2 regions of the Pueribacillus sp. YX66 genome follow, and region 2 is predicted to be linked to the other one. Evidence: riboswitches for the same ligand, from Rfam matches in the RefSeq annotation. Region 2 holds a riboswitch; the other holds the start of a gene.

Region 1 (15,883 bases), on a different contig from region 2:
AAACCCGCAATCGAGTTCGTATTTGCAATAAAAAATAGTAGAATGTCGCCTTCAAAAACTTCATCGTCGTATTCAATTCGAACGAGCTGTTCATGTCTAATTTGCGGGAGCATTCTCGCGCCTTGTAAAAAATAAGCCGGGCGCCCGATTACTTTTTTCAATTTGCTTGGCGTTTCGTGCGATAAATTCGTAATTCGACCACCTCCAGCAAGATAAATAAAATATTCGTCATTTCCTTTGCCAATATCAATCGGAATGTGATAGCCGTCTACGATGACATCGACTGCTTTTTCATAGTTTTTCGGTATGCCTAACGCACGCGCAAAATCGTTCGTCGTTCCTGCAGGTATAATGGCAAACGTTGGTCGCTTCGGCTTAGGTGCAATTCCGTTAATGACTTCGCTAATCGTTCCGTCTCCGCCCGCTGCAATAATAAGATCTACTCCCGCATCTACCGCTTGACTTGCTTCCGTTGTCGCATCTCCTGGACCTGTCGTCGCATAGGCTGTCGCTTCATATCCCGCTCTGTTTAGCCGCTCTAACAAGTGTGGAAGCGTTGCTTTTAATTTGCCTTTTCCCGCCATCGGATTATAAATCAATCGTGCTTTTTTCACCGATTTTCACCCGTCTTTCCGAAATCTACTTTTTACATCATACCAAAAAAACAAACGATTATAAGTTCGCTATCATTATAGATGGACAGCACATGATCGTCAATAAGATTTAAAATCTTCAGATAAATGTTGTAATCACGACTAATGAAAGAAAGGGGTGAAATCGCTTGAAAATGATGCTGAAATTAATGAAAGGATTCACACTTGTTTTTGCATCGATCGGCTGCATAGCAGAAAAATATGATTGAATCGCCAATTGTTACACCTATAGATTATGAAGATTCTCAATCAATCGATTAATTCAAAAAGAAACGAAAATGTTGTCTCCGTTGCAAAACAACAAGAATCATTAAACTCAAACTCTACAATTAAACCATTGCGGTTTTAAAATTCAAGCGCTAAGCCTATCACTATTACACGAAAAAGGTGAAGTAAACAACTCTCTGCTATGGAATGATGAATGGAAATTATGATCATTTCATAACTCTACTTAAAAAAATCTATATAAGTCATCGTGGTGGACCTTGAGACGGATAAAAAGACAGCTCAATATGCCAGACATCTCGTCGTTGAGTTGAATGATTTGTCAATAATTAAAATAAAAATGTGCCACGATCACTTCGAGATGCGATTGTTGACACACACTTAATTTTATTCCTTCGTCATAACGGTAACATTCGACGCATTCAAAATAGTCATGACGTATGTTCCTTTTCCAAATTGTCTCGTGCCTGATTGAAAATGGTGTTCTTCATCTTCAGCTCCACCTACAATCTTCCATCCGTCGTGCTCATTCATATCATCTATGTTTTCTGCATTTAGCTTAACGTCCAAATCACTTGCAAGCTGAATATTTACTTCTGCCGCATTTTCGATCGTCCAATCGTTTTTCATTGATCTTGAATTTACATATAACGGTTGATCATTCGCCTTAATGTCAACTTTGACATGATCCGGTACGATCATCGTTGCATTCCGTTCATGATGATAGCTAAACCGATGAAGCATTTCGGGCATTTGCTTTAATGTGATAAAAAGCGTATCGCCTTTTATTTCTGTGAACAGGTAGTCTTCAACCGCTTCAATCGGTGCTTTTCCATCCACAACTTCTGTTACGTACGTTCCGAAAACTGAGATTTCACTCGATGTCCCTGTCTCAATCGTTAAAGGATTTAAGCCAGTATTTACGACAATCCGCTTAATCTTATCATCTAGCTTTGTTTCATACGTTGGTAAATCTAACGTTTTCATCTCCATAGTCACCCATTTATGAACAAGATCTAACATACCTGTCGCTTGAACGGTTACAAACCCGATGCCGACAAAACCGAGAAACCCAACAAAGAAAATGCTAAACACATCATATTTTACTGCCGGATCTTCTTGTTTTGCTAAAAATAAATAGATTAAAATCTCGATTCCTAGCACAATGAAAATAATCGGCCACCACCCTGTCATCGCATAGGCCGGCTTCCAATTAAGCAATTGTGATAAAACGAGAAAGATGCCTAGTAAAATGAGCGTCAATCCCATTGAAATCGTTCCGACTCGCCACGTTCTCATTCAGATTCCCCCTTTTTCTTGCTACCGAGCAATAATTTTATCCCGCCGCCAATTAACAACAGACAGACGATCGCGACTTGAAAATATTGATCGAACCAGTAAGCGACATCGATGTTAAAAAACTCATCGATGAAAGGTTTAAATACGGGCAAAAAGATGCTCGAAAATAAATAGTACGCTCCGAGCGCGATGAGCCCGATACCGAGCCATTTTTGATTGTTGACTAAATACGAAATAATCGGTGTATCTTCCAACGGTTCTTTCCCGATTCGTGATGCTTTTTGCAATCCGTCGAAAAAGCTATAAAACCAAATGATCGGAACGATAAATAAGAAGATTCCAAGATGCAACACGTCTAAAATGTAAATCGAGAATAAAAATGCTGCCATCAGTTGAATCCCTCTTCGCTGTAACCCGAGATATAAATGACCGGCACCCGGAAAAATCGAAAGGAACGTTGCGATCGGCTTACTTTTTTTCTCGTCTTCGCGTCGAGCTTCAAAGTCTTCTAAAATCGAGCGATCAACGAGGGGTTCGCCCTTTTGTTTTTTGTTTAATTGTTGCATGACATCAAAGAAACCGTAGACCCAAATAACTGGAAGCATCGCAAGAAAAACGAAAAATACTTCTCGACCTGAAAGGACGGTAACAAACAAGATCATCGCGCCTAAGCCGAAAAAGGATACGAGCAATGTCAAGCCGCGATTCATTAACCCGAGTTGAAAATGCCCGAGTCCAGGAACGAGCGATAACACGATCGCTAAGAAACGCTCGGATTCCAAATTGCTAGTGCCCGAAACAGTTCCACCGTTAGGACCCTCGGTTGAACCTCCTTCAGTACGAATGTGCTTCGATGCAGTGACGACTGTATCTACAAGACTAACAATGTACATAAGAAACACGCCCGCAATCCCGAGAAAAATAAAGAAATCTGTCTGATAAAAAATTTGATCGAGGATAAACGAACCGATCGGGGTTGCAAAAATAACTAGTGTATAAAACAACCCGCGAATTTTCCCTAAATAAAGCAAGCCTCCACCCGGAAAAAAACCGAGCAAAAATGCGATAATTGGATTTCTCACGCTTACTTCGCCTCCTTATTTCGTTCCATGACTTGTATGAAAGACAACGTTTTATCAAGTAATTCTTCTGTTAATGACGGATTAGGATTCTCTGCTTTTTGTTCGATGTTACTCGCCACTTGTGTCAATTGTCCAAAGATTCCCGAAGACATGAGAATAAGCGTCATCGCTGCAGCAATGACATAATGGAAGAATGATTTTTGATAAATAGGTTGAGTTTTTTGCTCGTTTTGCTTTGACTTCGTACGCTTTTTGACGTTTTCCATCACTTTGTCGGTAATATCGTCTGCGAGCTTCGGTAGCATATCGGCATTTGATTCGATCGCCTGCATATACAGGTCAAGACATTCATCACAAACACTTAAATGTTGTTCATACGCTCGGCGCATCGCTTCGTCAACATCATCCACAACATACGCAACCCATTGTTCATACTTAATATGACTCATAAAAAATCACTCTCCTTCCAACGTTTTTTCATCCATAGCCTTGCGCGGTGCAGCTTCGTTGCCACTGTTTCGCGTTTAACATTTTGTTCTTTTGCCATTTGTTCGTACGTTTTCTCCTCTATATAAAAACCATAAATGACGTCACGGTAATTTTCTGGCAGCTCATCAATTCGCTTGCGAACAATTCGTTGCATTTCTTTTTTTGCGACTTGATCTGGGACACTTTCTTCACTGCGCATGTTCGTGTCAAGTTGAAAATCTTCTGCCGCTTCCTCGCGTTGTCGGTACGCTTTTCGCCGCATATCGATCGCATGGTTAACCGCAATTCTCGTCAGCCACGTTTTGAAGCCTTGATTCTCGTATTGAGGAAGAGAGAGATAAATTTTGAGAAAGACTTCTTGCGTCGCATCTTCAGCGTCTTTCTGATTGCGAAGCACAGCGTAGACAGAATGAAATACGAAGTTGCGGTACGTTTCGACAAGAACACGAAAAGCATGCTCGTCACCAGCTTTTACTTTTTCAATTAACGCTTGCTCCAAATATCTCTCCCCTCCCCCTGACAGAGTGCGACGCACACGATGTGCTAATGTCAAAGTAGCAACAGAACGTTGCGTATTTAATTGACGACACTAATATAGACGATTGCAAACTGAAAACTTATACACTTGAATGAAAAAAGAACTGCAGCGGTTCATAAGTAGCAGTTCTTATTGATACGCACTATGAAATTTCGCATGTGGACACCGCTTTTTCAACTCATTCAGAAAAGCTTGTTCATCTCGCGGTGTAATTTTTACACTTCCGAAGACGCTCGTTTTGTAAAAAATTTCAATGCTTTTCTTCGCCGATAAAATTCGGTATCCTGTTAGAATATCAGTTGACGGCGAAACTTTCGTTACGTCTTCATACCGAATTCGGCTTTTAACCGGCCCGCCTTTCACGAATAAATAGACATCACGAAATTCGTATTTTATAAAAAGCGTAACCCAAAGCAAAAATCCGACCGATAAAAACAACAATGTGAGAACGACAGCCGTCGTCGAACTGGTGAGCGTCCCCTTCGAATAATCCCGATATAAAGGGAATAAATAGACTGAACTAATGATTACGATTGCAACTGCCATAAATCCGATGAAAAAAGAATCTACTTTCGCTCGAAACGTCAATGTCAGTCCCTCTCTATCTTTCGATATTTCGTTCATTATAACATGTTGAAAAGGGAAAACGGGATGTTTGTCGAAGAAGTTAAGGAATATATATAGTGGGGTATGGATAAAAATCGTTGTCAAATAAATGTACATAGCAATTTGAAGGTGAGCCCATATCCGTAAGTATGAAATTGAAAGACAATCGTGAAGCAATCTTGAGGATTACGAAAGAACATGGAATTAAAAGTATAAAACTTATTGGTTCTATTACAAGATTAGAGGATGGAGAAGAAAGTGATATTGATCTACTCGTAAGTTTCGAAGACGATAGAAGCTTATTCGACCTCATTCGATTTATCATGGGAAAAAACGTTGATGCAGTAACAGAAAATGCAATTACCATAGCATAAGAGATGAGATTTAAAATGAGGCAAGACCATTATGAAAAATGATCGTATGTATCTTTTGCATATTTTGGAATGTATACAGAACATTAATCACTATTTACCAAATAGAAAAGACGATTACTTTAGTTCAAAAATGGTTCAAGATGCAATGATTGGAAAGATGGAAGTCATCGGTGAAGCAAAAAAAAGAATTTCAAATGAATTAAAGTTAAAACACAAAGATATACCATGCAAAGAAAGTACTCATTCATAATTATTTCGGGGTAGACTAATCAAATTGTTTGGAATGTCGTAGAAAACGAATTGCCACTGCTAAAGAAAAGTTTTAATTGGATATTAAATAGCTTATGAACTTATAGAAATCGAAAGGTAGTGTTTTTCAATGAAAACATTCATTCCGTCATTGCTGGCTTACATCATTGCCTGTGTTTTTACGATTCTTATCCCGGCTTCCGAAGGATATAATACAGTAAGCTGGAAACTGTTCGTTGGACAATTATATGCGATACCTGTTTTTATCATCGTTGCAATGCTCACAATAATTGTGAACAAAAAACGTGCTGTAAGGGGGTAATTCTTTGAAACCATTAATGAAATCTTCGAAAGACAAGTCGCTGTTTGGCGTATGCGGAGAAATCGCTGAATACTTTGGCATCTCTCCTTTTCTTATCCGACTCATCTTTATAGAAATATCCTTTTCGTCTCGAATATTGGGAATTACATATGGCCTATGATCAGAAGAAGTGCATGTTAATTCAAAGTCAAGGCTTGTTAAAAAGCGATCCCAAGTGTTCACACATCTTTTCATCACTCTCGAAACTTCAGCAATGGAATAACTGCAAACAACTAATTGATGGTGCCGAAGGATATATTCAAGTAGCTGACTTGATATAGACTTATGGGAAAAGACAGCAGAAATAAGAATATTTGAATCATTTCATTTTTTGCGCTCATTCCACATGTCCTTTCTAATCTGTTCTAGTTCTTTTTGTAAATCATCTTCTGTAATCCCTTATTTCTCAGCTTCTTGACTAATTTCTTTTTGTAATTCACGAAAAGCTAAAATACTAGCCTTCGTAATCATGAGCCTCCCATTATCCTCAATAAAAACCACACGATCTCCTTCTTCTAGTTTTAATTTTTACCTAATCATTTTCGGTGCTGTTACGTGCCCTTTAGAGCTGATTCTTGATACTTCCACAAACATTTTACTCATACCGAAAAAATATAATGGTCGTTCACAATCATTCGTTGTAAAATAATTGTATAAAGTTTAAAATGTCATACAAATCATATATATTTATGAAAACAGTTCATTATTTCTCTATCTCATCGTCTGTGCAATTGGATTACTCATCCCTGCTTCACAAGGTTATAACACAATCAGATGGAAGTTATTTGTTGCGAAAATTTAATAGGGAGGATGACACGTGAAGCTATTAACAAAATCTTCACACGATAAAGCGTTGTTCGGTGTGTGCGGAGGAATTGCGGAATATCTAGGAATTTCTCCTTTTGTTGTCCAATTCTTTTTTGTTTTTATTATCCCTGCCTCTTTCTGAGTTTATCTCTTCCTGCACCTCGTAATGAAAGAAAAGCCTTCATTGTAACTTTTCATCAAAAAGTCGGATGAGCCACTCACCGGACTTATTATTCTATGCTTTTTACTCAACGTAAAATATGATAGTGACAATAGAAAATGAAAAATTAGATGCTATGAAATGGAGGTGGATATCATCGAGATTGCATTTTGGATGATCATTTTTTTCACGGTTGTCTATGAACCGATCATCGGCTATTTTGACTATAAAAAATTTAAAGTAAATGTAAGTGAAAATAAAAATGAAAGAATGAACTACTACATCAATTCGATCATTAGTTTATGGGCGCCGACGCTTTTTATTTTGCTTATTGTATCGTTGACGGAGCTTACTTTTAAGCAAATTGGCTTTGCGATTCCAACGATTCAAACGGAACCTCTCGGACCTATTATTACATATATCGCAATCGCAATTGGACTACTTTATTTTTTAAGTATTTTATATTCGATCGTCCGTTATCATGTAAGCGATAAATTTAAAGAAAAATTTTCACAAGCGATGAAAAAAGAACAAGCCAAGAGTGAATTCTACTTGATATTACCAACAACAAAAAAAGAAGCAAAATTTTGGAATGTCGTTTCAGTAACAGCAGGAATAACAGAAGAAGTGATTTATCGAGGATTTCTCATCTTCGCCTTTTCTTACCTGTTTCCAAGTCTCTCCATTTGGATCGTTATCTTGATCGTTTCATTGCTATTTGGGCTTGCCCATACGTATCAAGGAACCCTAGGAGTCGTAAGAACAACGATTATAGGACTCTTTTTTTCAATTCTTTATCTTAGTCTCGGTTCCATTTTACCACTTATCGTCCTTCACTTCTTCATCGATTATATGGGTAAGCTAAGTGATTAAAAAACATCAGTCAGGGGACTCCCCAACAAAACCGGGATCCCCTGACTACTTACAAATCATCAAATCCGTTTAAATCACTCGTTTTCGTGTAGTTGCGTGCTTTTTGCTCGAAGAAGTCTGTCTTCGTACCGTCAAAATTGTCAACATATGCTCGAATCCAGCGCATCGGGTTATCAACGTACTCTTGGTAAATTTCGTGCAACCCGATCATCCTTAGCATTTTATTTGCACGATATTTTATATAACCTTTCATTTCATTTAAATCGATTCCTTCTACGTCAGCGAGAACATACTGTGACCATTCGCTTTCTAGCGAAACAGATTTCTCAAAATGGTCATATATCCATTGAATAAACTTCTCATTGTTATATTCTCGATATTCTGCTAACGTTGCACGAAACAGTTCAGAAATAAACCGTCCATGCTCTAGTTCATCGCGATTAATATAGCTTACCATCGTTGATGTTCCAACCATTTTGTTTTGACGGGCCAAATTGTAGAAAAATGCGAAACCAGAATAAAAAAACATACCTTCTAATAAAGCAGTATACACCATCGTTTTTAAAATATTTTCAATCGTCGGTTCTTCAACGAACGTATTGTACTGCTCAGTAATTTGCTCGTTTCTTTTTAGTAGAATTGGATCTTTTCTGCCCAATTCAAATGCTTCATTTTGTTCGTCTAATGAAACGACAGATGAAAGTACGTACGAATAGCTTTCGTTATGAACTGCTTCTTGCTGGGCAATGACAGCAAGAATGGACTGGACCGATGGATCGGTCGCGTATAAGGATAGTAGCAACGCTGTCCGTGTTTGCGGAGCATCTAGCGTCGATAACAAACCGATAATTTTTAAATAAGCGTCTCGTTCTGCTTTAGTTAATGTTGAAAATTGTTTCACATCGCTAGACATATTAATTTCATCCGCCTGCCAGTAGTTTCCGAGCAGCCGTTTGTACATTTTGTACCAATGCGGGTACGTGATATTGTTCCAATTTAATATCCCGCTCGATTGTCCACCAAATAAGCGTGTCGATTTATTCGGATTACGTGGCTCTAGCGTTTTCGCTCGTTCAAGCAAAACTTTTTGCATCATAAAGCACTCCTTCTACCCATTGTCCGACCTTTGCTTCTTGGGAGCCGCGCGGAGATTGCTCGATCTTCAAGCCAGGCCATTTGCTTTCATAAAATGTTGCGAGTTTATCAACGGCGAGACAAAACATGTCATCTCCGCCAAATTGCGTATCCCCTGTGCCAAAAACGGCAACGTTTTCAGGTTTATAGCCAATCTCATACACGAAGTCTTTCACTTCGTCTGGCGTTTGCCCCTTTGCCCAAGTAAACGTTCCAATAAAAATGTAATTGTAAACAGATAGATTGTGAGGTCGCTCGATTCCGATGTCACACCAATCTACATGAAAATCTTCTTCTAATAAACGTTTTCCGATCAATTCAGCGACTTCCTCTGTGTTTCCGCTATACGATAAATAACTGACTAATGCTCTCATTCAAAATACCTCCTTCTCCGCATATATCTCAGCTATGGCACCATTCGCATTCCTCAATATCATTCGCCGTTGAGCGAACGTAATATGTCGTTTTAAGTCGTCCTTTCCACGCTTGTAAATGCAAATCGAGTAAGACAGAAGCACGAATGTTATATGGGACATAAATGTTAAACGAGATGCTTTGATCAACATGCTTTTGCCTTGCTACATTTTGCTTTACGGACCAGCGCTGGTCAACAATGTAGGCACTACGGCGATATACGTCGTACGTCCGATGGTTTAAATCAGGAGCGGTTGTTGGTATTTTAAAGTCTTTCTTTTCTTCGTAATAAAACGGCTTGAAAACAGGATCAATGCTTGCCGTTGAACCAGCAATTAACGCAGTCGATGAATTCGGTGCTACCGCCATTAAGTAGCTGTTTCGAATGCCATGTTTCTGAACCTGATGTTTCAAATTCGTCCATTTTTCATCTGCATAACTGCGTTCGTCAAAATATTCACCGGACTCCCATTTACTTCCTTTAAACAATGGATACGAGCCTTTTTCTTTACTAAGTTCCATGCTCGCCTTTATCGTGTAAAACGCAATTTTTTCGTATAGTTCATCCGCGTACTGGACCGCTTCTTCCGTCTCCCAATGAATGCCTTCCAATGCAAGCAAATGATGCCACCCAAACGTCCCAAGTCCAATCGCACGATATTTTTGATTCGTCAGTTTCGTTTGTTGAATCGGTAACGTGTTCAAATCTATAACATTATCGAGCATACGAACTTGAATCGAAATCAGTCGTTCTAACACATGAGCAGGCACTGCTCGCCCTAAATGGATTGAACTTAAGTTACAAACGACAAAATCACCAGAGCGATATTTTTTTACAATCGTTCCATCATTTTCAACAAACTCTTCAATAAACTGTGTCGGCGATTGGTTTTGCGTAATTTCTGTACATAAGTTTGAGCAGTAAATCATCCCTTCGTGAGCATTCACATTTTGGCGGTTCACTTCATCACGGTAAAACATAAATGGTGTGCCCGATTCAAGCTGGGAACGTAATATACGTTTCATTATTTCAATGGCGGGAACTTTTTTCTTCGTAAGCTGTTCGTTTTGAATGCATTGAGCATACAATCTTCGCCACGTTCCGCTGCCTATTTTTTCGTCATATGCATCTTCGAGTGAAAACCCCATAACTTGCCGTACTTCGTGCGGATCGAATAAATACCAGTCACCGCGTTTTTCGACTTGTTCCATAAAATAATCTGGAATGCAGACACCTGTAAAAATATCGTGCGCCCGCATGCGTTCATCGCCGTTATTTAGCTTTAAATCTAAGAAATATTCAATGTCTAAATGCCACACATCGAGATAAACGGCGATTGCGCCTTTTCTCGTTCCTAGCTGATCAACGCTTACCGCTGTATTGTTGAGCTGTTTAATCCATGGCACGACACCACTCGACATCCCTTTATACTCACGAATCGAGCTTCCACGCGCCCGAATTTTTCCCATATAAACACCGATGCCGCCACCGTTTTTCGAAAGCTTTGCAATGTCGGTATTGCTGTCATAAATCGATTGCAAACTGTCGTCAACCGTATCGATAAAACAGCTCGAAAGCTGTCCATGTGTTTTTCCCGCGTTATTTAACGTCGGCGTCGCAACGGTCATATACAGCTCGCTTAGTGCCCAGTACGCTTCAAGTACGTATGTTGTGCGGTATTTTCTTTGCTCATCTTGCATGAGATGCATCGCGATGATCATCCACCGTTCCTGCGGGAGTTCATATGTTCGTTTCTCGTGGTCTGTCGCAAGATACCTCGTTGCAAGTGTATAAATCGCAGGATACGTAAATAGCTCATCACGTTCAGGCTGGATTTGCTTTTCAAAATGAGCAATTTCTTGCTCTGAATATTTTTCTAACAATGCAGGATGATAAATTCCTTTTTCAACGAGCTCGTTGATAAGCTTATAAAAGCTTCCATAGCGTGCACTTTGTTCATAACCGCGGTTTTTAGCTGCTTCGCGATATAATTTTTGAAGATAAATACGAGCTGCCATAAACGTCCATGATGTGTTCGCTTCATCGATTTGCTCTAGCGCAACCTTAAGCAGGTTCTGTTCAATTTCCACCTCGTCTGTTACATGCGCACATTGCTGCAAGACTTTTTGTTTAAAATGTTCCACATCAAGTTGAAGTTTTTCATTCAAATCATCAATAAGATTACTTATCTTTTGCTGTGAATTTAGTAAATGAGTTATCATTTTCCCTCTCCTCTTGAACGTATTTTCATGATCTAAGGGCGAAAGAAAACCATTAAAAAACCGCCCACCCGGCTGGATGAACGGTTAAAAACGATCGAAATAGACGATGCTATTCTTTCGTTTCATACTCTTCCACCCCGAAGATCTGAAACTATGAAATGCTGGCAGGTCTCCTGACTCGTGCATCTTTCTACTAAGGTCCTTCCCATGTCAACGATGGACACAGTGGATATTCCCGTTCGTCCGCACTTACAGTTGCGGGGGCAGTCTCGGACTTTCACCGAGTTCCCTTTTCAGACGTTGCTCGCTCATCATGCAAAAACGTCACCAACAGTTCAAAACTATATATAGTTGTTATATTTAATAAGAACACAATATGTTGTATGTAAAGACTAGCATAGTCAAATAGGAAAAGCAATAGAAAAAAAGAAAGTGAAAGTCTTTCACAAATCCTTAACTATGCAAATCAAGCGAGGAGAGTTTGAAATGGATAACATCACATTTATTTGCCCGATCGAATACGGAAACGCTCCGAAAAAAATTGTATTACGAGACTTAATTTTAGCCTTTGTCGAAAAGATTTAAATTATTTTTTTGAATTTACTGCTGGTCACATTCATTGGTCAATCGTTGGTGATCGCTCTTTTCAAAGAAAAAAAGCAGTTTTGTAGCAAGTGAAACAGACCGAATCTGAAAAAATTGTTGAAATTGAAATCGTAAATTTAATTACTCACGGTAAAACAACCGCTGTCAATGGGGTGTTAAAAGCAAAAGATAACACTGTTTATGCTTTTTTGTAACGTCTGTATCTTCGTAAGTGCAGGCAAAAACATAATTAAAGAAATCACATCCTATGTGATCAAAACTTAGCGAAATTGTAGCTAAAATAAAAGCACTAAAGAGAGATGAGCGAATAATTTAAAATATTCTTTATAGAATAGAGGCGGATTTTATGAGTAAACAACGAAAGGCCGTCTTATTTATTGCTTCGAGTTTAGATGGATATATTGCTCAAAGAAGGAATCTCTTGAATGGCTCTATCATGGCGAAGGTGAAGCTGATTATGTCTTTTCGGAATTTTATGACACGGTAGATGCGATTTTAATGGGTAAAAGAACATACGATTTGGTAATGAACCAACATTTAAAGGAGTTCCCATATAAAGACAAATAATGTTTTGTATTTACAAGAACTTTTACCGAACATACTAAAGACGTGACCTAACTGATTTTGTAAACAAGCTAAAAGTGAAGATGGAAAAAATATTTGGATGGTTGGAGGTGGAAAATTATGGAGTTCTTTTTTACAAGAAAAATGATGAGCTCACTATAACAGTAGCACCAACGTTACTCAGCAAAGGGATTCCGTTATTTAAAGAAGGAAATTAATAAATATGCGGTAGTTCAATCCATTTGTTGAACTACACTATGAGGTTAAAAAGTGAAGGCACACAAGAATAAAGGAAACCATAAAAATCGGGTTTCCCTTTATTCTTAGCCTAAATTTAAGAAACGACTTCCGTTCGGTTTCCCGTTACAATCTCTTGTACTTCTTCGCCTTCAAGCGTTTCTTTTTTCATTAACGCATCTACGAGATGTTGAAATTCAGTTTCATGATCACGAATGAGTTGTTCTGTTTTTTGCAGTGCTTCTTCAAACAATGCTTGCATTTTTTCGGCTTTTTTACCTTTATCAAATGTAAGACGAAAGGCGTCTTGAAGCATACCTGTGTCAACCATTTGTTCAATGATTTGTTTCGCTTGTTGAACGTCGCCACTCACGCCGATGCTATGCTCGCCAAGATACATCCGTTCAGCGACACCACCTGCGAGAATCATACTCACTTGGTCGAGTAGTTCACTCGTCGTTGAAAGATGAAGTTCTTTCGGAATCGGTGCGACGTATCCGAGGGCTTGTCCGCGTGGAATAATCGTCGCTTTTCGAATCGAGCCTGGTTTCGTTAATGCTGCAACGAGAGCGTGACCTGATTCATGGATCGCCACTCTCCGTTTCGTTTGTTTATCATTTAGCGCTCGTGAACTCGTACCGAGAATCGTACGGTCAAGGGCATAGTCGATATCACTTGCTGTGATTTCTTCGCGACCTTCGCGAACGGCGCGTCTGCTCGCTGTTTCAAATAACGTGCTAATTTCTGCTCCTGAAAAGCCTGACGTCGATTCAGCAAGTCCGTCAAGTGATGCGATGACATCTTTAGCTAATGGTTTATCTTTCGTATGAATATCGATAATCTCTTTTCTTCCTTGCGTATCTGGTAATGGAACATGGAAAGTGAAATCTATTCGACCTGGTCTTAAAAACGCGTCATCAAGCATATCTTTTCGGTTCGTTGCTGCAATAAAAAGGATCCCATCGTTATTGTTGCCCCCGTCAAGTTGGACGAGGAGCTCTGTCAACGTTTTCTCGCCTTCATCACCTCCACCGTGCGCTTTCCGTCTACCTGCAAGCGCATCGATCTCATCTATGAAAATAACAGCAGGCTTTTGCTTTCTCGCATTCTGGAAAAGCGAACGAACTCGAGCAGCTCCAACACCAACGAATAGTTCTGTGAACGCCGCACCACTTGATGAGAAAAAAGTCGCTCCAATTTCACGCGCGATCGCTTGGGCCAGCAAGGTTTTACCAGTTCCAGGCGGTCCATACAACAAAATACCTTTCGGTGCCTTTAAGCCGATTTGTTCTGACCGTTTTGGATTTTTAATAATCGACAACGTTTGTAAAATTTCTTCTTTCATTTCGTTCGGAAGACCTCCGATATCATTCAGTGTAACATTTGGAAGAGGTGCTGCTTTCGAACGGCTATTTTTCATTGACTTAACACCGACACCGCCTTTTCCTTGTAATACAAAAAGTGAAATGAGCAGCGCAATGAACACTCCACCAATCATGATACCTCCAACTGCACCGCTATTCGAGTATTTATAATTAAGGTTATAATTTTTTATCCATTCTTCAACCATTTGACTTTCAGGTCGTACATTCGTTACGTAAAGACCATGATTTGTTTTTAAAAACAACTTTCCGTCTGATCGTTCAGTCAGATCAGCTCGTTGTCCATTTAAAGCTTGAATCGTTTGCTCCATCTGAGCAAATGAAACTTCAGTTCCTTTATTTTTATCAACGATTACCCAGCTTATCGTTGCTAGTCCCGTAATTACAATTAAAGCGAGTATAGTAAGCTTCGTTGCAAATTTTGATTTAGAGTTCAAGCTTGCTCACCCCCTATTTTATGGTTAAATTTTACATTTATAGATGCCGTTTACTAGATACGCATTCATGTAATAATCGCGTGTCTGAATGACTGTTTTTTAACATTCAAATCGCTATAGTACGTAGCTACATTTACTAAACCGATACTCTATGATAATAAAAGTCTCACAATCCATTATATAAAATAATAGCAGGCTTGAACACGTTAAAAAGAGGTACCCATGACATATATTGCAAAAATTTAGCAATACGTAGCAGTCATAGCATTCTCACCGACTAAATGTCGTTCAGAATGTCACGAATAGAATGACTCCATTAATCTTCAAACGTATAACTTAAAATTTCCCCTGTATAAGCTTGCACGTAAACGACCGCTTCTCTGTCGTCGTCCAATTCGATTTCTACAGCGTACACATGTGAGCCTTCAAAGCTTTCTAAATCAACATCATCCACTTCACCTTTCACTTTTGTGAGAGCAATTTCTGCTGCTTTGCGTTCACCAATTTTTGTTTTTGGTGTTTCTCGTTGTTCAGGATGATTTGCCTTTGGAGGTGGTGTTTCATGTTTTTGGGTAAGCACGAGTGACGATACGTTCCCAGTATTTCGATCAATTTTCACTGTATACTGACCGAATTCATTTTCAATCTCTGCTTGATACTCATTGCCTTTTTGTATAAATGTTTTCACTTCACCGCCATAGAGCGACTGAATGAGTTCTCTCGCTTCTTTATCGGTAAGCGAGCCTTTATCTTCTTTTGCAATAAGTTGATTAACGCTAAATCCTAGTGCAAATATGAACACCACTCCAAGTATAATCAATAGCCATTTTTTCCACATGCACAGCCCTCCTTATGTTTCATTCACGCATGGTAGGGAAATTTTTACTTCTGTTCCTTCATTTTCTTCACTTTCAATATGAATTGAACCGTTGTGGGCATCGACAATCTTTTTCGCAATTGCAAGTCCTAATCCCGTTCCGCCTTGCTCACGAGTCCGTGCTTCATCGACACGATAAAAGCGATCAAACACGCCCTTCTGATCCTTTTTAGAAATCCCGATTCCATAATCTTTCACAATAAAATAACAACTTTCCTGTTCTCGACCAACGAGAATGTCAATTGGCTTTTGACTATATTTTAATGCGTTATCAAGCAAAATAAATAACACTT
Region 2 (15,883 bases):
TGATGAAGTCACCGTTAAATGGATGTATACGAAAATAGAGTTTAATCCACAAATGCCAGATGATTTGTTTACAATTGATCTTCCGGATGATGTAGAAATTGAAAGCCTCGAAAATATGCTTGATACGAGGGAGGTTACTTTTGAAGAAGCAAAGGATCAACTACGCACGTCATTCTTGTATATTCCTGACACGAAAGACCTGAAAATTGCTTATGTTGGGCTGTTAGATTTAGGCAGTGAAATGGAGCGTAAGGAAGTGACGCTAGAATATGAAAAAGAAGGGTTGCCCTATCTTTCTATAAGTATATTTGAGACACTGGCTGAGACTGAAGACGGGCAATCAGAAGCTATAATTGGTGAAGAGATGATACATGTTCGTGGTCAAGAAGGCATGTGGTCGGAAGAGTTACGTACACTCTATTGGCAAGAAGAAGGCTTAACGTATTCAATCATCGTGTTAGATCCGAACCTTTCTATTGAGAAACTTCAAAAGTTGCTTGAACGAATGGTTCATTTCAATTGAGGTGAAGCTAGACGATGTATACGAGTATCGCAAGTTTATTAACGGCTGTTTTTATTGCGACAGTGTACTATTTGCTTGTCTTGTTTCAATTTCCACAAGTCCCGTTGTCATCAGGATATTGGCTTGGAGCTTTCGTGATTATTGTTGGTGTTATTAAGCTTTTCGTTGCGAAAACAGATGGACAGCAATCTGATGCTAAAGTAATTATGCTTGCTGGCGTCCTCCTTGCTATTGCAACGTATCTTTTACTTTATAACGATATACAAATTTAGTTGATCAAGGTGTTGTTGGGTTGTGCTTCCACATTTAACTACAATATTTTTTACTTTTATTGTTGCTTTTATCATATCAATGATGGGGTTGTTATTTTCTAAAAAACTCGGTTCCTTCGTCGAAGTCGCTCTCGTCGTTGCCTATATATCGTTTTTATTTAAGTTTTTTTCATTTCAAGAAGCGATTTTTCTCTTTACGATTGCGGCAACGACATATGCTTACGCTGAACCATTATTTAATCGAAGTCGTTATGAAATTTATCAAAAACTCGTAGAGCGGCTTCAGGAAACGACATACGTTGAAATCAACCAGACAAAAAAGGCTTCACGGCTTATCATTGATTTTATATTAACGGTTTTCGTCATGGCGGGTAGTATCATTTTTTTACTGTTTGCACCAGAAACGTATGCGCTTCTCAAATTTTTTATTATCCTTGCGTTTATCGCAATTTTAGTAAAAACGATTGAAAGAACGAGTAACTTTGTTTCTAGTACAATCTACTGGCTTCCAGGCGAAGAAAAGCTAGTCATTCTTACGCGCTTTCAACCGCGTGAATACCCGCTTTCTGATTTGAAAAGGCTTGATATTGAAACATCACCTGATTTATTACGGCTTCATCCGCTATTTACGTTTTTATCAGCGACTGTCGATTGTACGAGCTCCTTTCAACGAGTGTTAAAGCTTTCTTTTCCCGGTGAACATCTTTATTTAACACCGGACGACATTGAAAAGTGGTCTCATAAGTTTCGAGATTTTGCTCCGAAAGCGACAGAACAAAAAGTAAAAGAAGTTCGACCATTATGGCATCCAACCGTTTTAAAGCGATTGCTATGGAAAGGCTATTTTGCCATTGCGGTCAAAGGAATTTCAGCTTATACGGGACTTGTTTTTTTATTGATTTGGTTAGATGCTCCCGTATGGGTAGTCGTACTATCCGTAATCATGTGGTGGGTATTTAATTTGTACATCTCTGACCGTGTGTTAATTGCAGCAACCGACGCTAGGCGGGTAACTGAAGGAGAAATGTTTATACGAGCACGCGAGATTTTTCGGCGAGCCAACATTAAAAATGCCGAACTTTACATGACGGATTCTCCGATTTATAACGGTTTTGCAACAGGAATGAACATTGGGCGTGGAACGATTATCATTACGTCTGCAACGTTGGAACTACCGATGCAAGCCGTTGAGGCAATTATTGCACATGAGACCATTCACGTGAAGAAACGTGATGTCCTAACGATTCAATTTGCACGAATTCTTTTTTTGGGAGTGCTCGCTAGTAGTGTCTATCTTTTTTATGACACGATCGTGTTACTTGCTGACCATCCATTTGTACTTGTTACGTTCATCTATATGTTATTTTTGTTGTTTCCGATTTATTTATCATTCATTTCTCAATGGGCTGAAGGAAGAGCGGACAATCTTGGGGCAACACTGCTAGCTAAAGGCAGACAACAAATGGCGGATGGGCTCCGCGAACTAGCGATTCAAAGCGAAAAAGCTTTTGAAAAAACTCGAGAATATCAAGCTACTACTGTTAAAAAAAATAACTATCGCTCAGAGCTTGAGCGGCAAAATTGGTTTTACCGCTTGATCGAATTTCAATTTCAAGCCCATCCGCCCATGTACTGGCGCATTTATAGCCTTGAAACATATCGTTCATGGACAGAAGCGAGAAAGCATTGGATGCTCGCAAGAATTACAGAATCTTTACCGAGCTTTAATTGAAACTTAAAAAGTATATCGTATAATTCATATAAATACGTTAGAATAAGACTTGATTTTAACATATAAAAGGGGATGAATTCTTTGTCAGAAGAAATAAAAAACGTTGAAAAACCGTCATTATTTGGGATGATTCTCAATCCGACGGAGCAATTTGAAAGAATAAAAGAAAGACCACTCATTTGGGGCGCCATGGCTATCGTTACAATTTTAACTATGTTCGGTACGTGGCTCATGTCACTCGGAATTGAAATGCCTGAAGAAGTGAAAGACATGCCAGGCTTGGAAGCTGTTACACAAATCGGGATGGTCATTGTAGGATTATTTACACCGATTTTAACGGTTCTTATTTCCAGCTTTATTAGTTGGATTATTATTAAAATTGCTCGTTCTGAAGCGACATTTACGCAACTCTTTTCCATGAATACGTACATTATGCTTATTTCTGCATTAAGCTTGCTATTTAACGGTTTACTTACACCTCTTCTCGGCGGAGATGGCGAGATTATGTTTACAAGCTTAGGTTCATTATTGTCAGCTGAAGGAGCTATCGCTGGTCTGTTTGATAGTTTAGAAGTATTTACGATTTGGGGCGTAATCTTATCCGCAATTGGGTTACACAAAGTTGGAGAACTTTCAAAAGGACTAGCTTGGACTATTTCAATTGGCTTTTTTATTATAGGTATCATTTTATCAATGATTGGCGCGGCAATCAGTGCACCATTAGGAGTTTAATTGTATGAATAAAAAAATTTGGATTATAATTGGAGTCGCGGCTTTACTCGTACTATTAATCGGACTTAACATATGGAAATTAAAAGCTGATAGTAACGTAAAAATAGATGTGACGACGTTGCAAGAAAAAACGATTACAGAAACGGTATTAACGCCAGGTCAGCTTAAATTGGCAAACGAGCAAATTGTATATTACACAGCTGAAAAAGGTACAGTGAAAGAAATTCTCGTTAAAGAAGGCGACTCTGTAAAAAAAGGTGCGCCGCTCATACGTTATGAAAATAAGCAACTGACGTTAGAGAAAAAGCAAAACGAACTGCAAATAAAATCTACAAATTTACAAGTGTCGGACTTAGCTTCAAAACGGAAAGAAACCGAAAAGTTATTAAAAGACGATAAAGAGAATGAAGCATTAAAAGCAGAATTGGAGCAAATTAAACTTCAGCAACAACAAACACAAATTGAACTTGAACAATTACAGCTACAAAAAGAAGTCATTCAACAGCAAATTGCTGAACTTGAAGTAAAAAGTGAAGTTGATGGAAAAATCGTCGAAGTTAATGAACAAGCAGCGCTTGCTTCAAATCAACTTGAGCAACAGCCAGTTATTCGCATCGGAACACTAGATGACCTTATCGTAGAAGGAACAATCTCGGAATACGACACGCTAAAGATTGAAAAAGGACAGGCTGTCACATTAAAATCGGATGCTGTTCCTGATCAAGCTTGGGAAGGCGTTGTCAGTCTCATTTCCGATTTACCGAAACAGCAAGAAGGTCTAGAAATGGATGGCGGCGGTGTTCAATATCCGATTCAAGTAAAAGTGGAAGACGAAATTGAGCTTAAACCTGGCTTTCAAATGCTCATTGAAATTAAAACGAAAGAACAAAAAGCGAATGTACTTCCACTTACCGCTGTAAAGCAAGATGGTGAAGACAATTACGTTTTCGTTGTCAATGAAAATAAAGCGGAACGCCGCGATGTAAAAGTTGGTTCTGTTTCTAATAAGATGATTGAAATCATCGAAGGTGTTGAAGCGGATGAGCAAATTATCGTTGATCCAACTGATGAGATAAAGAACGGCACGGAAGTGACGATCAAATGATCAAGCTCACATCGATCGTCAAAAGTTACACCATTGGAAAAGAGCAAGTTGATGTTTTAAAAGGAATTGATTTACAGATTAAACAAGGTGAATTTACGGCAATTATGGGACCCTCAGGTTCTGGAAAGTCGACATTAATGAATATTATCGGCTGTCTCGATCGACCGACGAGCGGTGACTATTTTTTAAATGGTGAACGTGTTTCCGACTATGATGAAAATGCATTAGCTCTAGTAAGAAACCAATCGCTCGGATTCGTGTTTCAGCAGTTCCAATTGCTTCCTCGTCTCAATGCTCTTAGAAATGTAGAGCTTCCGCTGATTTATTCGGGAAAGCCGAAAAAAGAGCGAGAAGAACGAGCAATGGAAGCCTTAAACCGTGTTGGTTTATCAGACCGTATGAACCATCTGCCGAATGAACTTTCTGGTGGACAGAAGCAACGGGTTGCAATCGCACGTGCTATCGTGAACAATCCTAAAATTATTTTGGCAGATGAACCGACAGGTGCACTTGATTCAAAAACAAGCGTCCAAATTATGGACTTGTTTACAATGCTGAATCGTGATGGAACAACGGTCGTGCTCGTGACACATGAGCAAGAAATTGCGGAGTATGCAGAGCGCACCGTTTTTGTTCGTGACGGAAAGCTAATTGGAGAAGATGAAAGTGCAGAGGTGAGTGAATCGTGAGTGTAATAGAAAATATTAAAATGGCACTTTCATCACTGCGCGCACACAAAATGCGCTCGATATTAACGATGCTCGGTATTATTATCGGAGTAGGTTCTGTCATCGCTGTCGTCGCAATCGGACAAGGCGGCGAGGCCATGTTAAAATCGCAAATTGTCGGTGAAGGTAATACAATCGAACTTTTTTACATGCCATCAGATGAAGAACTGCAAGCGAATCCAAACGCATGGTTAGTGAACCCATTCACGCCAGAAGATATTCAAGCATTAGAAGAAATTCCCGAAGTGAGTAAAGTCGTCGCACTTAGTTCTGAATACACAAATGCGCGCTATCGTGAAGACGTTATTGACGCTTCCGTTACAGGCATTAACCAAGCGTATTTGGATGTCAATGGTCTAAATGTAGAGCAAGGAAGAAGTTTTCTCTCCGCTGATTTTTTGGCGGGGCAACGGGTAGCCGTTGTCAGTCACTCGATTCAAGATGAACTATTTGACGGAGAAAGCGCGCTTGGACAAGTGCTTTACATTCATTCTCAACCTGTTGAAATTGCTGGGGTCCTTGAGGAACCGACAGGAATATTCGCATTCGGTACCAACGAAGTTTATTTACCTTGGAAAACGTGGCGGACGGTTTTTGGACAAAGCGAATATAGCCAAGTGATGCTGCAAGCGGAAAGCGCTGACGATTTACGAGTGGCTGGTGAAAAAGCTACGGAATTACTAAATCGCTTGCACAATACTGATGAAGCCTATCAAGTAATGAATATGGAGGAAATTGCTGCTAGTATCGGTCAAATTACAACGATTATGACGATTATTATTGGAAGTATCGCAGGAGTATCGTTACTCGTTGGCGGGATTGGCGTCATGAATATTATGCTTGTTTCTGTAACAGAACGGACCCGCGAAATTGGCATTCGGATGTCTATCGGTGCAACGAGAGGACAAATATTATTTCAGTTTCTCGTAGAATCTGTCACTTTAACATTAATCGGAGGCTTAATCGGTATTTTACTCGGTGGTGGTGCGGCATCTCTCGTATCGTACTTTGCTGGCTGGCCATCACTCGTTTCCTTTCCTGTTATCATTGGAGGCGTTCTTTTTTCAATGATTATCGGAATCGTATTCGGAATTTTACCTGCGAACAAAGCATCACGCCTTGATCCGATTGAATCACTTCGTTATGAATAAAAACACACGTGTTTGCACGTGTGTTCAGCTTGTAGAGAAAGGGGTATTTTCTCTACAAGCTCTTTTTATTTTCTAAGTGGTTTTTTGTTTTAGTTAAGGAAACTTACTACAAAAATTAATAATATCATTTGTTTAAGCACCTATCCTACCTTGGCTAGGTGCATCGCTATCTTTTTCATGTTCTACAGGCAGCTGTAAGTAGCACCTGTTCCCTTGCGTTTTTTAGTCCTCTCAACCTGCAATAGCGAAGCCCATGCAGTTCTTTTGAATCTGCGAAGCTTCACTCAACGGTTTCTTTCCTTAATTTGTATAAGACTTTCCCTTCTTTAGAAAGTCAAACGTGGGGTTTGTTTCAGTGCCAAGAGGGTTCGGGTGCGATCAAATTGTCAACTCCTTAAATTCTCACTGCGTGGATCAGCTAACGCTGAACCACTTCGTTGCGATTTACCGTTGACAATTGCCACGCTTTCCTTCTCCCTCTAGCAACACAAAAACCAAAATAAAAAAGACACGAGAATAATCTCTCGTATCTTCTGTATCTAATCTTTTATTTTCTTTATTCAACAATAGCACCCGATAGCTTGCCTTAGTTCACTCTTTTGATTTAGAACAATCTATACAAATAATTTCACTCTCGTTTTTCAAATATGCTTTAATTTCTACCATCACTGCATGTTGTGGCACTTTCATTTTTGCATATATTACTTCCCCTGGTTGAACTTCTCGATTACAATTAGAACAATGCAACTTACGTTTAAACAATTGACTACCTCCTTACGTAATAAAATGGCTCATTTATCGAACTACTCTTTTACAAAATAATTTTGTCGTTCCCAATTCCACATCGCAACAATAGAAAAACCTTCTTCTTCCGCTTTTTCCTGTTCCTCATCTGCATGAATTAAATCGCCATCTTCGAGATCATCTAAATTTAATTTTTTATGAATTTCTTTTAACAATCCACCATACGAAATCAATCGTTTACGATGCAGCCCCTCTTCCAAATCAGATAAACGTTTCAAGTTCTTTTTCTCGTCATCTGTCATGAAGTCAGTATCTTTCACAGGATACTTTGCCGTTTCGTTAATTGCCGATTGCATAGCGTTCGTGTCCTTATTTTTCGGACGGACAATTGAAATTTTAACGCTTGGATCATAGTCCAATTTCATCGCTTTTCGCCAAAAGTGAATCCATTGTTTTTGATTAATATAATTTTCAGCGTTATAAAAATAAGTGCTTTCTACACAAATCAATACATGCATATGTTGATTATACGAGTTATCAATTTCGTTTACTGTTACTTCTGTTGCACGCATAAAATCAACCAAATTCTTAGTGATTTTTTATATTTCATCATGCGATTAAAACCTTTCGCCATATCTGATAAACTTTGGTTTAATTCTTCACCATCGTAAACATTTTTCACAGTTAATGTGAGAAACAACCAACGAACCGTTGGCTTTTGCCTAATAACTTCAGCAACAACCTTTTGTGACTGAATACCATGCTTCATAGCCCGTCTCCAATTACACATTGGACACAAACGAGATTTACAAAACCAAACACGATATAAATTAATTTCGCTCGTTTCTATGTCCATTTTATATTCTAAGATCTCCGCACAATCTTTCACACGTTCAGCCTTTTTAAACTCCAAAATATGCAGCAGTTCCCAATAACTTATATTTGCTATTTTCTTTTCTCGCCATGGTCTTATTTTTCCACTTTTAGTTTTATCGACTAATACACTTGATTTTTCGACTGATCGAATCTATTATAATTACACATGATAATAAAAAAACCCCCTGTGTGTGTTTTGCGTACTGTCAAAAGTTTCTTAGTAAAAACTTGTTTTTCCGTTGATTTTACACAGTTAAACACAAAAAAACTTGTTGTTTCTAGTTTAACCTTACCTTTTCTTAGTGTTCTTCCCACACATGTCTCGTCACAACTTTTTGTTTGTTTTTTGACCGAGTGCATTGGGGAAGAAGCGGGCAAGTTGCACAAATCTTAGGATTCGATTTATATTCACGATACCCATTTCTCGTTGTTGTTCGATAGACAAGTTCTGTTCCATTTGGACAAATATAACGATCGCGTTCCTTATCGTATGTAAACTTCCATTTTGGAAAAAGCCCTCTCGTTGGTTGATATCTTCTATGAGCAATAACACCAAATATATCGCGTTCCGACAATCCCTTACAAATGGGAGTTGTAAGATAACCTGAATCAAGGGCAACAGCTTCAACTTGAAACCCAAACCGTTTCATTTGATGGTCAAGACGTTCAAGATAGGGCACGGAATCATGTACATTTCCTGGAGTAACATAGGCATCGGTAATGATGTTATATTTCATATCTGTTGTACGGTGATCAAGATAACAAAACATCTCCTGCTTATTCTCTCGAGACATAAAACCACTTTCAGGGTCTGTTTTACTTACTCGCATCGTCTTTGTTTCAACCACCTCCTCTTTTTTCTTTAACGGCTTTTTTCCAGCGTTCATCCGGTCTTCTTCAATGGCTTTGTTTAAGTCATCCACATATTCGCGTGTTCCAATTTCAACTTCTTTTCTTGTAAATTTATGTTTATTGGCGTTCGCTTTTAAGTGCGTTGAGTCTGTAAATAACACTCTGCCATCAACCATATTGTGATGATTCATGGCTTGAAGAACAATCTCATCAAAGATTTCTTGAAAGATGTTCGTGTCTTTAAAACGGGTTCGACGATTCCAACTGATTGTAGAATGGTGAGGAACTGGAACTGTGAGTTTTAAGCCTAAAAACCAGCGGTACGCAACATTAACTTTGATTTCTTTTTCTAATTGCCGTTCAGAACGAATTCCAAATAAGTAACCAATGAACATCATTTTAAAAAGGATAAGTGGATCAAGAGAAGGGCGTCCGTTATCCTCGCTATAATAAGGACGAACTTTTTCAATAATAAAGGAAAAGTCTATATATTTATCAATTTTACGCAAAAGATGATCATCGGGAACAAGCTCTTCAATGGAAACGAACTCAACTTCATTTTGAGTGGTTTTTCTTGTATAAAACATGGATATCACCTGCCAATTTTTATACCTATATTATACCAAATTAACGCGGTGAATTGTTAAAGAAAATAAATAAAACAGGCTGTCGAGAAAAACTTTCTCGACAGCCTGAACACACGTGTTTGCACGTGTGTTTTTACTTAATAAAATGTTTAAAATGCTCATATGATTGTACTTAGCTAAATAAAATTACGAAAAATTTTTCTTAGTCGAATAATGAAGAGAATGATTTTTACATGAAGCAATAAGATAAAACAAGGTGCGTTTCGTGGTGAATATCTTTTTTAAAGGAACTCGTATGAACGAAGCAGCGCTTTTTATTGTTCGGGATAAATCGCAAAGATCCCAAAATCAAATTGATGTTGTTTTGGGGTGATTTGTAGCTATCACATTATAGCCCGTCAAACATGATATCTCTGATTCCTGGATCAGATTGTTAATCAGCAAAGCTGGCGTTAAAATGTTAAAAAGTGAAAGAGGAGAGTATCTAATATAAACTTAGCTTCGGAAATCGCACTCGTTTTACTTCCAATTGCAGTATTTGTAGTTTTCAGAATGAATGAAACATAAATTTAAGCAAGGCGCTTTGGATAAAAAATTAAAAGGTGCTTAAAATTTTATACCACCACGGGTAATAATTGGTTGTGTTGTTGCCGTACTTCTTCGCTTATATTTCTTGATTTCCAATTGTATCTCCGTTTAGTTTCGGAGTAGGAATAGGATTATTTTATTTGGATATTTTACATATGAAATCTATAGCAAGAAAGGAGGAGTTGCTAGTAAATAGTTTTCTTCTAGAATAGAGCACTCACTCTAGCGGACTCACATACATAAGGAGCAGATTTCGAAGGGTGGATTGTAATGTAAGGATGATTTAAAAATAACTTATAAAATAGGGGGAATAAAAATGGGTGTCACCTATCCAATTGGGAAATTACAAGTTCCTAAAAACGTGACTTTAGAAAATGTTCAAGAATGGCTAAATGAAATTAAAACGTATACGATTCGATTAAGAGAGGTGGTTGAAACATTAAGTGATGAGGACTTAAGTAGAACATATCGTAATGGTAGCTGGACTGTTCGTCAACTTGTTCATCATATTGCTGATTCTCAGTTGAAAATGTATCAACGTTTGAAGCTTGCTTTAATTAGATCGGGCGTTTACTCACCAGAAAAACGGTAAAATTACAGTTGCAACAAAAGTTGCGAAATTAGCTTGGCATGAAGAGCACCATTTAGCTCATATAAAAATAGCGTTATCAAAATAATCCAAGGTGTATGGTTTAGGATTTTTTCACTTCTTTATTTAGCATAAACAGACACTTGGAACTACTTTAGATAAACATATTATACGAAGAGACGTTGCTTGTAACTCTCTAATTATGGACATCGTGGTTCGTTGTAGCAATTCTTCTTGTGATGCTCAGAACCGCAAAATAGGCTATCTAAGGGTAAATGCTCCTCTACTCCCGTTTTGTTTTTGATATCGGTGAACTAACTAGCTTTGTCATCGAAAACGACTACAGTAATTCAAATTATAGTCTACAAAAGATTGAAAAGTAAATTGTTGTGAATGAATTAGGTGCATGTGAAGCAACGACAACCATTGATTTAGCAATGCATGTAAATTCGCATATGAAAATAATTGTTCAAGCATTACAATCTAAGATACATGTCGTTGTGTTCGTTTTGTCTATAAAATACTGGCTAAACGAAAAGAAAATTTTGAAAAACATATAGACAAAAAAGAAATGCTTAAAAATAGAAAAATAAACTGCTGGGATTTTCACTCCAGCAGTTTATAAATTTTTACCTTCCGATTGGCCAATCAAATGGTTCGGAACCTGGTGGTGAATGTTGTATAATATCGATTACTGGGATTGTGTAGGCAAAAAGAATAAGCGCGACTGTAATGCCAATCCACAATTTCCAGTTTTCAAGAATCTTAGGTGTTGGCGGTGCATCATCTTCTTCTTGAGCGATTGGGTACTCTTCTTCGCCGTGCGGGGCAAAGAATGTAAGCTTAATGAAAGCATAAACCATCAATAAGATGGCGATGAATAGAATTGTACCGCCAACCGCCTGAGCAATTTGATAACCGATCCACGTCGATACTTGATCTCCTCCATCATACATGGAGAAAGCTGAACGTCTCGGTGCACCAAGTAATCCAGCAATATGCATACCAGCACTCATAACAAACATTCCGATTGCCCAAAGAATCGTTTGAATCATTCCTAATCGGTTGATGCTAGGTGTTAGTGTACGGCCTCTTAAATGTGGGACGAGCCAATACGTAACACCGAAAAATGTTAACATGACAGCTGTAGCAACTGTTAAGTGGAAGTGTCCTGTAATCCATACAGTGTTGTGCACGACAGTGTTAAGTTGGTGAGAAGCGTTAATAATTCCACCTATTCCACCAGGGATGAAAAAGAGCATTCCAACGAACGGTGCAAAAAAGCGGACGTCTTTCCAAGGTAATTTTTTGAACCAGCCGAAAAGACTTGTATATCCTTTTTTCCTTCCTGTTGTTTCAAACGTTGCAAATAACGAGAAAGCAGTCATTAATGTTGGCACAACGACCATCATTGTTAATGTAACTTGAATGAATTTCCACATCGGATCAATTCCAGGCTCTGTTAACTGGTGGTGAAACCCAACTGGAATGGAAAACATTAAAAATAAAACGAACGACAATCGTGCGAGACCGTCACTGAAAATTTTCCCGCCGATGACTTTTGGAATAATAGCATACCATGCCATGTACGCAGGTAAAAGCCAAAAATAAACGAGTGGGTGGCCAAAATACCAGAATAATGTTCGTGTTAACAATACGTTAATCGTTGCTTTGTATCCGAGTGACCACGGTAAAATGTGGAAAAGTACGGATACCGCTAGTCCAAGCGTGGCAATAAACCACATAATCATGTTGATCGTAACCATAAAGGCTAAAAGTGGTGATTTTTGTCCTTTATGTTCTTTTTTCCATAAGTATAATTGCCGAAAATTGATTGTAGCTGCAATCCATGTTCCAACGATGACAAGCGTTAGTCCGATATAAAAAATAGGGTGAGCTCTAAGCGGTGTATAGAATGTATATAGTACCGAGCCTTGCCCTAGTAAAATCATTGTCGCAGCCAAGATCGTACCGATGAGCATAACCCAAAAACTGACCCAACCGAATTTGAGCTGCTTATCCGTAATTCCGACCGTTTTTCCCATTAATGAAAATTGAAAGCCTATGATGAAAAATGTAGTTAACACGAGTCCAAGAATGACACCGTGTACAGTAAGTACTTGATAATAATCAATACCGAATGGCAGCGTAACTTTACCCGTCCGCTGGAGTACTTGTAATAACCCCATTAAGCCACCAATGAGTAAAGAGACGTATGTCACATACATAAAAGACATATATAATTTCTTTTCTTTTTTAGATAAAGGTAGTTCTTGCATTATTAATACACCTCCACTGTTGCGAACATGAGATGGTGTCCAACGCCGCAATACTCGTTACAAACGACCGTATATTCACCGGGATTTTTTAACTCTGTTTCATAACGGCTGACAAAACCAGGTTCGAGCATCATATTGACATTCGTACCCGCAACTTCGAAACCGTGAATGACGTCTTTCGTAGTGGCTTGGAATAAAACTTTAGATCCTTTTGGAATTCTAATTTTGTTGACAGGTTTCCCGTCTTCATCTTTTCCAAAATCATAATTAAAGGCTGTTGCCACCATGTTGACAATATATTGATCATCATCTACTTTTGTAACCCCTAGGTTTTCTGGTTTAAAATCATCAATTCGATCAAGTTCATTCGGATCACAGACTTCAATCGCACTTTGGGGTTGCATCCCTTTATAAAAGGCAGCAAAACCTAGGATAACTAGAAATAATGCGAGTGACCCCATACCGAACGCAAGCCAAATTTTTTCATAGCGGTGTAAGTGCATAGCTTAAACCCTCCGATTTCATTTTTACTTATCGACTCAAAAATAAACCGTAGACACCAAACCATGACACGACCATGAACGTACCGAGTAGCATAACAGCGAAAAAAGTGCCTGAGAGCTTCTCTTCACCGTGTTTTGTCTGTGTTTGCTTTTGAGTGTCCAGCTCTGTCTTCAACGTATTCACCTCCTTAAAGTAGTTCTAGAGTTTATTAGATTTTGTTATGTAATTTTAACCAGCAGTGAGGAGAGTGGGGTGAACCTCACTACTGGATTTTAACGGAGGTATTTTTTATCGATTTTTGTTTCATAGGTTATATACCCGTTTAATTCCTTTATACCCCTATTGCATTTAAAAAGGTGCATTCTAAATGCATGTTTAAAATTTCGTCACAATTGCTGTCACAAATCCGTAATTTTAACGTCACAAAATAGTAATATATCGCACTGAAAGACATCCTTATGCTAAACTTAAGTTGTACTTATTTTGAAAAGAGGGAGCGTATGAAGTTAACGAGTTACACAGATTATTCGTTACGAGTTCTTATGTTTCTGTCATTGCGACGCGATGATAAACTTTCAAATATAAATGAGATTTCCGAAGCGTACAATATAAAAAGAAATCATTTGACAAAAATTATTCACGAGTTAGGTCGACTCGGATATGTTGAAACGGTACGTGGACGAAATGGAGGTGTGCGTTTAAAGAAAGCACCGGAAGAGATTAATATAGGTGAAATCGTGCGCCGAACGGAAGAAGATTTTTATCTTCTCGACTGTTTCGATTCGAATGGAATGAACACGTGCGTATTAACACCAGTTTGTCGATTCAAAAGTATGTTGAATGAGGCGCTTAATGCTTTTTTTAAAGTGCTCGACCAATATACGTTAGATGATATTACGTCGAATCGAAGTCAATTACTCTCATTGTTGCAAATTCAAGAGTAGTCAATTAAGCAAGAAAGCATAGTAGCAAAACGTATCTTTTTTGCGAATGATCATTAAAGTTTGTTGCAAAAAGTTTTTCTTGTCAGTGTATCGAATATTCGTTACGATGAAATTGTAGTTTGTTCATATCCATTAAATAAGAAGCTGGGACAAAGTGTAAGGGAATCTGGTGAAATTCCAGAACTGCCCCCGCAACTGTAAGCGTCGATGAAATGAGGATACCCACTGTGCAAAAGACTGCAAGGTGTTTGCATGGGAAGGCTCAAAGTAAGATGAAACGCAAGTCAGGAGACCTGCTTTGTTCAAACTGTTTCACAATCTTCGGGGATGGAGGTGTTGAGGCGACACGAATGAGAGCATAAAGAGTATGCATGTGTTCACGAGTGTTGTTTAAAGTCCATCGGTCAAGATGGACTTTTTTGATTTTGGAAAAAATGTTGAATAGGAGAGAAAGTTTTGCGAAAAAGTTTACATTTATTTTTTACATTATTCATTGCAATTGGATTGTTAGTAGCATGCGGTCCAGTCGAGCAACAACAAACAGTAAATAATGATAACGAGACAAATCAGAAAGAATCTGAATTTCCGATCACGATTACAGACGCGTTAGATTACGAAGTGACACTAGAAACAAAACCTGAACGAGTCGTTTCATTAATTCCAAGCAATACGGAAATATTATTTGCGTTAGGTTTAAACGATGAGATTGTTGGAGTTTCAGAGTTTGATAATTATCCAGAAGAAGCGATGGAAAAAGAAAAAGTCGGTGGTATGGAATTTAATATTGAACAAATTATTTCACTTGAACCTGATGTTGTGTTTGCCCATGAGTCTAATGCTCATAATTCTGCTGAAGGACTTGAACAGCTACGGGAAGCGAATATTGATGTTATCGTCGTAAACGATGCGTCCTCGTTCGAAGCTACATATCATTCGATTGACATGATGGCATTAGCGACAGGAACGAAAGAAAAAGGTAACGAAATCATCAATACGATAAAAACAAAAATCGCTGAACTTGAGGAAAAAGCTAAAGATATACAAGATGAAGTGAAAGTATGGGTGGAAGTAGACCCAGAGTTATATACAACAGGAAAGAATACATTTATTGATGAAATGCTAAGTATCATTCGTGCTGAGAACGTCGCTGGCGACCAAGAAGGTTGGGTTCAATTTACGGAAGAAGATGCCGTGAAGTTAAATCCAGACGTTATCGTTACGACATACGGTGATTACGTTGAAAATCCAAAGGATGAAATTCTCGCACGGAAAGCGTGGCAAGACGTTCCCGCTGTGAAAAACGAACGTGTTTATGATGTTCATCCTGATCTTGTATCACGCCCAGGTCCACGCTTAGCTGAAGGGATCGAAGAACTTGCGAAAGTTATCTATCCAGACGTATTTGGAGAATAACCGATTTATCACATATAGCGTTGCGATTCTCTTTACGATTGGAGCAATGATGTTAGGGGTATCGATCGGGAGTGTATCGATCCCCCTCTCTGAAGTTGCGCATCTTATGATTCAGTCATTGCTTCATCTTGATATGGGTCTATCGGTTGATGAGACGACGACGAATATAGTAATGAAAATTCGACTTCCACGAGTTGTGCTTGCTTTTTTTGTCGGGGCATCACTTGCGATATGCGGGGCAGCATTTCAAGGTTTATTAAAAAA

The links. A riboswitch is a leader RNA that binds a small molecule or an ion and turns the genes downstream of it on or off. The one in region 2 is predicted to bind cobalamin.
Region 1: it holds a riboswitch for cobalamin, as region 2 does, so the genes downstream of both, ABU914_RS05165 (ribonucleoside-diphosphate reductase subunit alpha) here and ABU914_RS04105 (ABC transporter substrate-binding protein) in region 2, are expected to answer to the same signal.

Annotation. Positions count from the first base shown of each region.
Region 1 is NZ_JBEUEL010000007.1:66,474-82,356, forward strand. It holds gene ABU914_RS05090 (diacylglycerol kinase) at 1-614, opposite strand, end outside; gene ABU914_RS05095 (hypothetical protein) at 1,266-2,177, opposite strand; gene ABU914_RS05100 (hypothetical protein) at 2,174-3,259, opposite strand; gene ABU914_RS05105 (anti-sigma factor family protein) at 3,262-3,708, opposite strand; gene ABU914_RS05110 (RNA polymerase sigma factor) at 3,705-4,247, opposite strand; gene ABU914_RS05115 (PH domain-containing protein) at 4,416-4,874, opposite strand; gene ABU914_RS05120 (nucleotidyltransferase family protein) at 5,048-5,266, shown strand; gene ABU914_RS05125 (HepT-like ribonuclease domain-containing protein) at 5,298-5,516, shown strand; gene ABU914_RS05130 (DUF4017 family protein) at 5,646-5,837, shown strand; gene ABU914_RS05135 (PspC domain-containing protein) at 5,854-5,997, shown strand; gene ABU914_RS05140 (DUF4017 family protein) at 6,562-6,678, shown strand; gene ABU914_RS05145 (PspC domain-containing protein) at 6,694-6,825, shown strand; gene ABU914_RS05150 (CPBP family intramembrane glutamic endopeptidase) at 6,985-7,716, shown strand; gene ABU914_RS05155 (ribonucleotide-diphosphate reductase subunit beta) at 7,766-8,809, opposite strand; gene ABU914_RS05160 (flavodoxin) at 8,790-9,224, opposite strand; gene ABU914_RS05165 (ribonucleoside-diphosphate reductase subunit alpha) at 9,253-11,487, opposite strand; cobalamin riboswitch at 11,634-11,834, opposite strand; gene ABU914_RS05170 (hypothetical protein) at 12,162-12,287, shown strand; gene ABU914_RS05175 (AAA family ATPase) at 12,992-14,713, opposite strand; gene ABU914_RS05180 (PepSY domain-containing protein) at 15,030-15,551, opposite strand; gene ABU914_RS05185 (sensor histidine kinase) at 15,564-15,883, opposite strand, start outside.
Region 2 is NZ_JBEUEL010000006.1:16,749-32,631, reverse strand. It holds gene ABU914_RS04185 (LolA family protein) at 1-523, shown strand, start outside; gene ABU914_RS04180 (hypothetical protein) at 538-795, shown strand; gene ABU914_RS04175 (M56 family metallopeptidase) at 818-2,527, shown strand; gene yknW (YknW family membrane protein) at 2,609-3,259, shown strand; gene ABU914_RS04165 (efflux RND transporter periplasmic adaptor subunit) at 3,264-4,364, shown strand; gene ABU914_RS04160 (ABC transporter ATP-binding protein) at 4,361-5,053, shown strand; gene ABU914_RS04155 (ABC transporter permease) at 5,050-6,243, shown strand; partial or broken gene ABU914_RS04150 (transposase) at 6,384-6,577, opposite strand; gene ABU914_RS04145 (Fe3+ hydroxamate ABC transporter substrate-binding protein) at 6,835-7,005, opposite strand; partial or broken gene ABU914_RS04140 (protein rep) at 7,047-7,843, opposite strand; partial or broken gene ABU914_RS04135 (IS1182 family transposase) at 8,166-9,308, opposite strand; partial or broken gene ABU914_RS04130 (DinB family protein) at 10,207-10,567, shown strand; gene ABU914_RS04125 (b(o/a)3-type cytochrome-c oxidase subunit 1) at 11,109-12,758, opposite strand; gene ABU914_RS04120 (cytochrome c oxidase subunit II) at 12,761-13,261, opposite strand; gene ABU914_RS04115 (cytochrome c oxidase subunit 2A) at 13,290-13,436, opposite strand; gene ABU914_RS04110 (Rrf2 family transcriptional regulator) at 13,763-14,206, shown strand; cobalamin riboswitch at 14,342-14,521, shown strand; gene ABU914_RS04105 (ABC transporter substrate-binding protein) at 14,663-15,619, shown strand; gene ABU914_RS04100 (FecCD family ABC transporter permease) at 15,582-15,883, shown strand, end outside.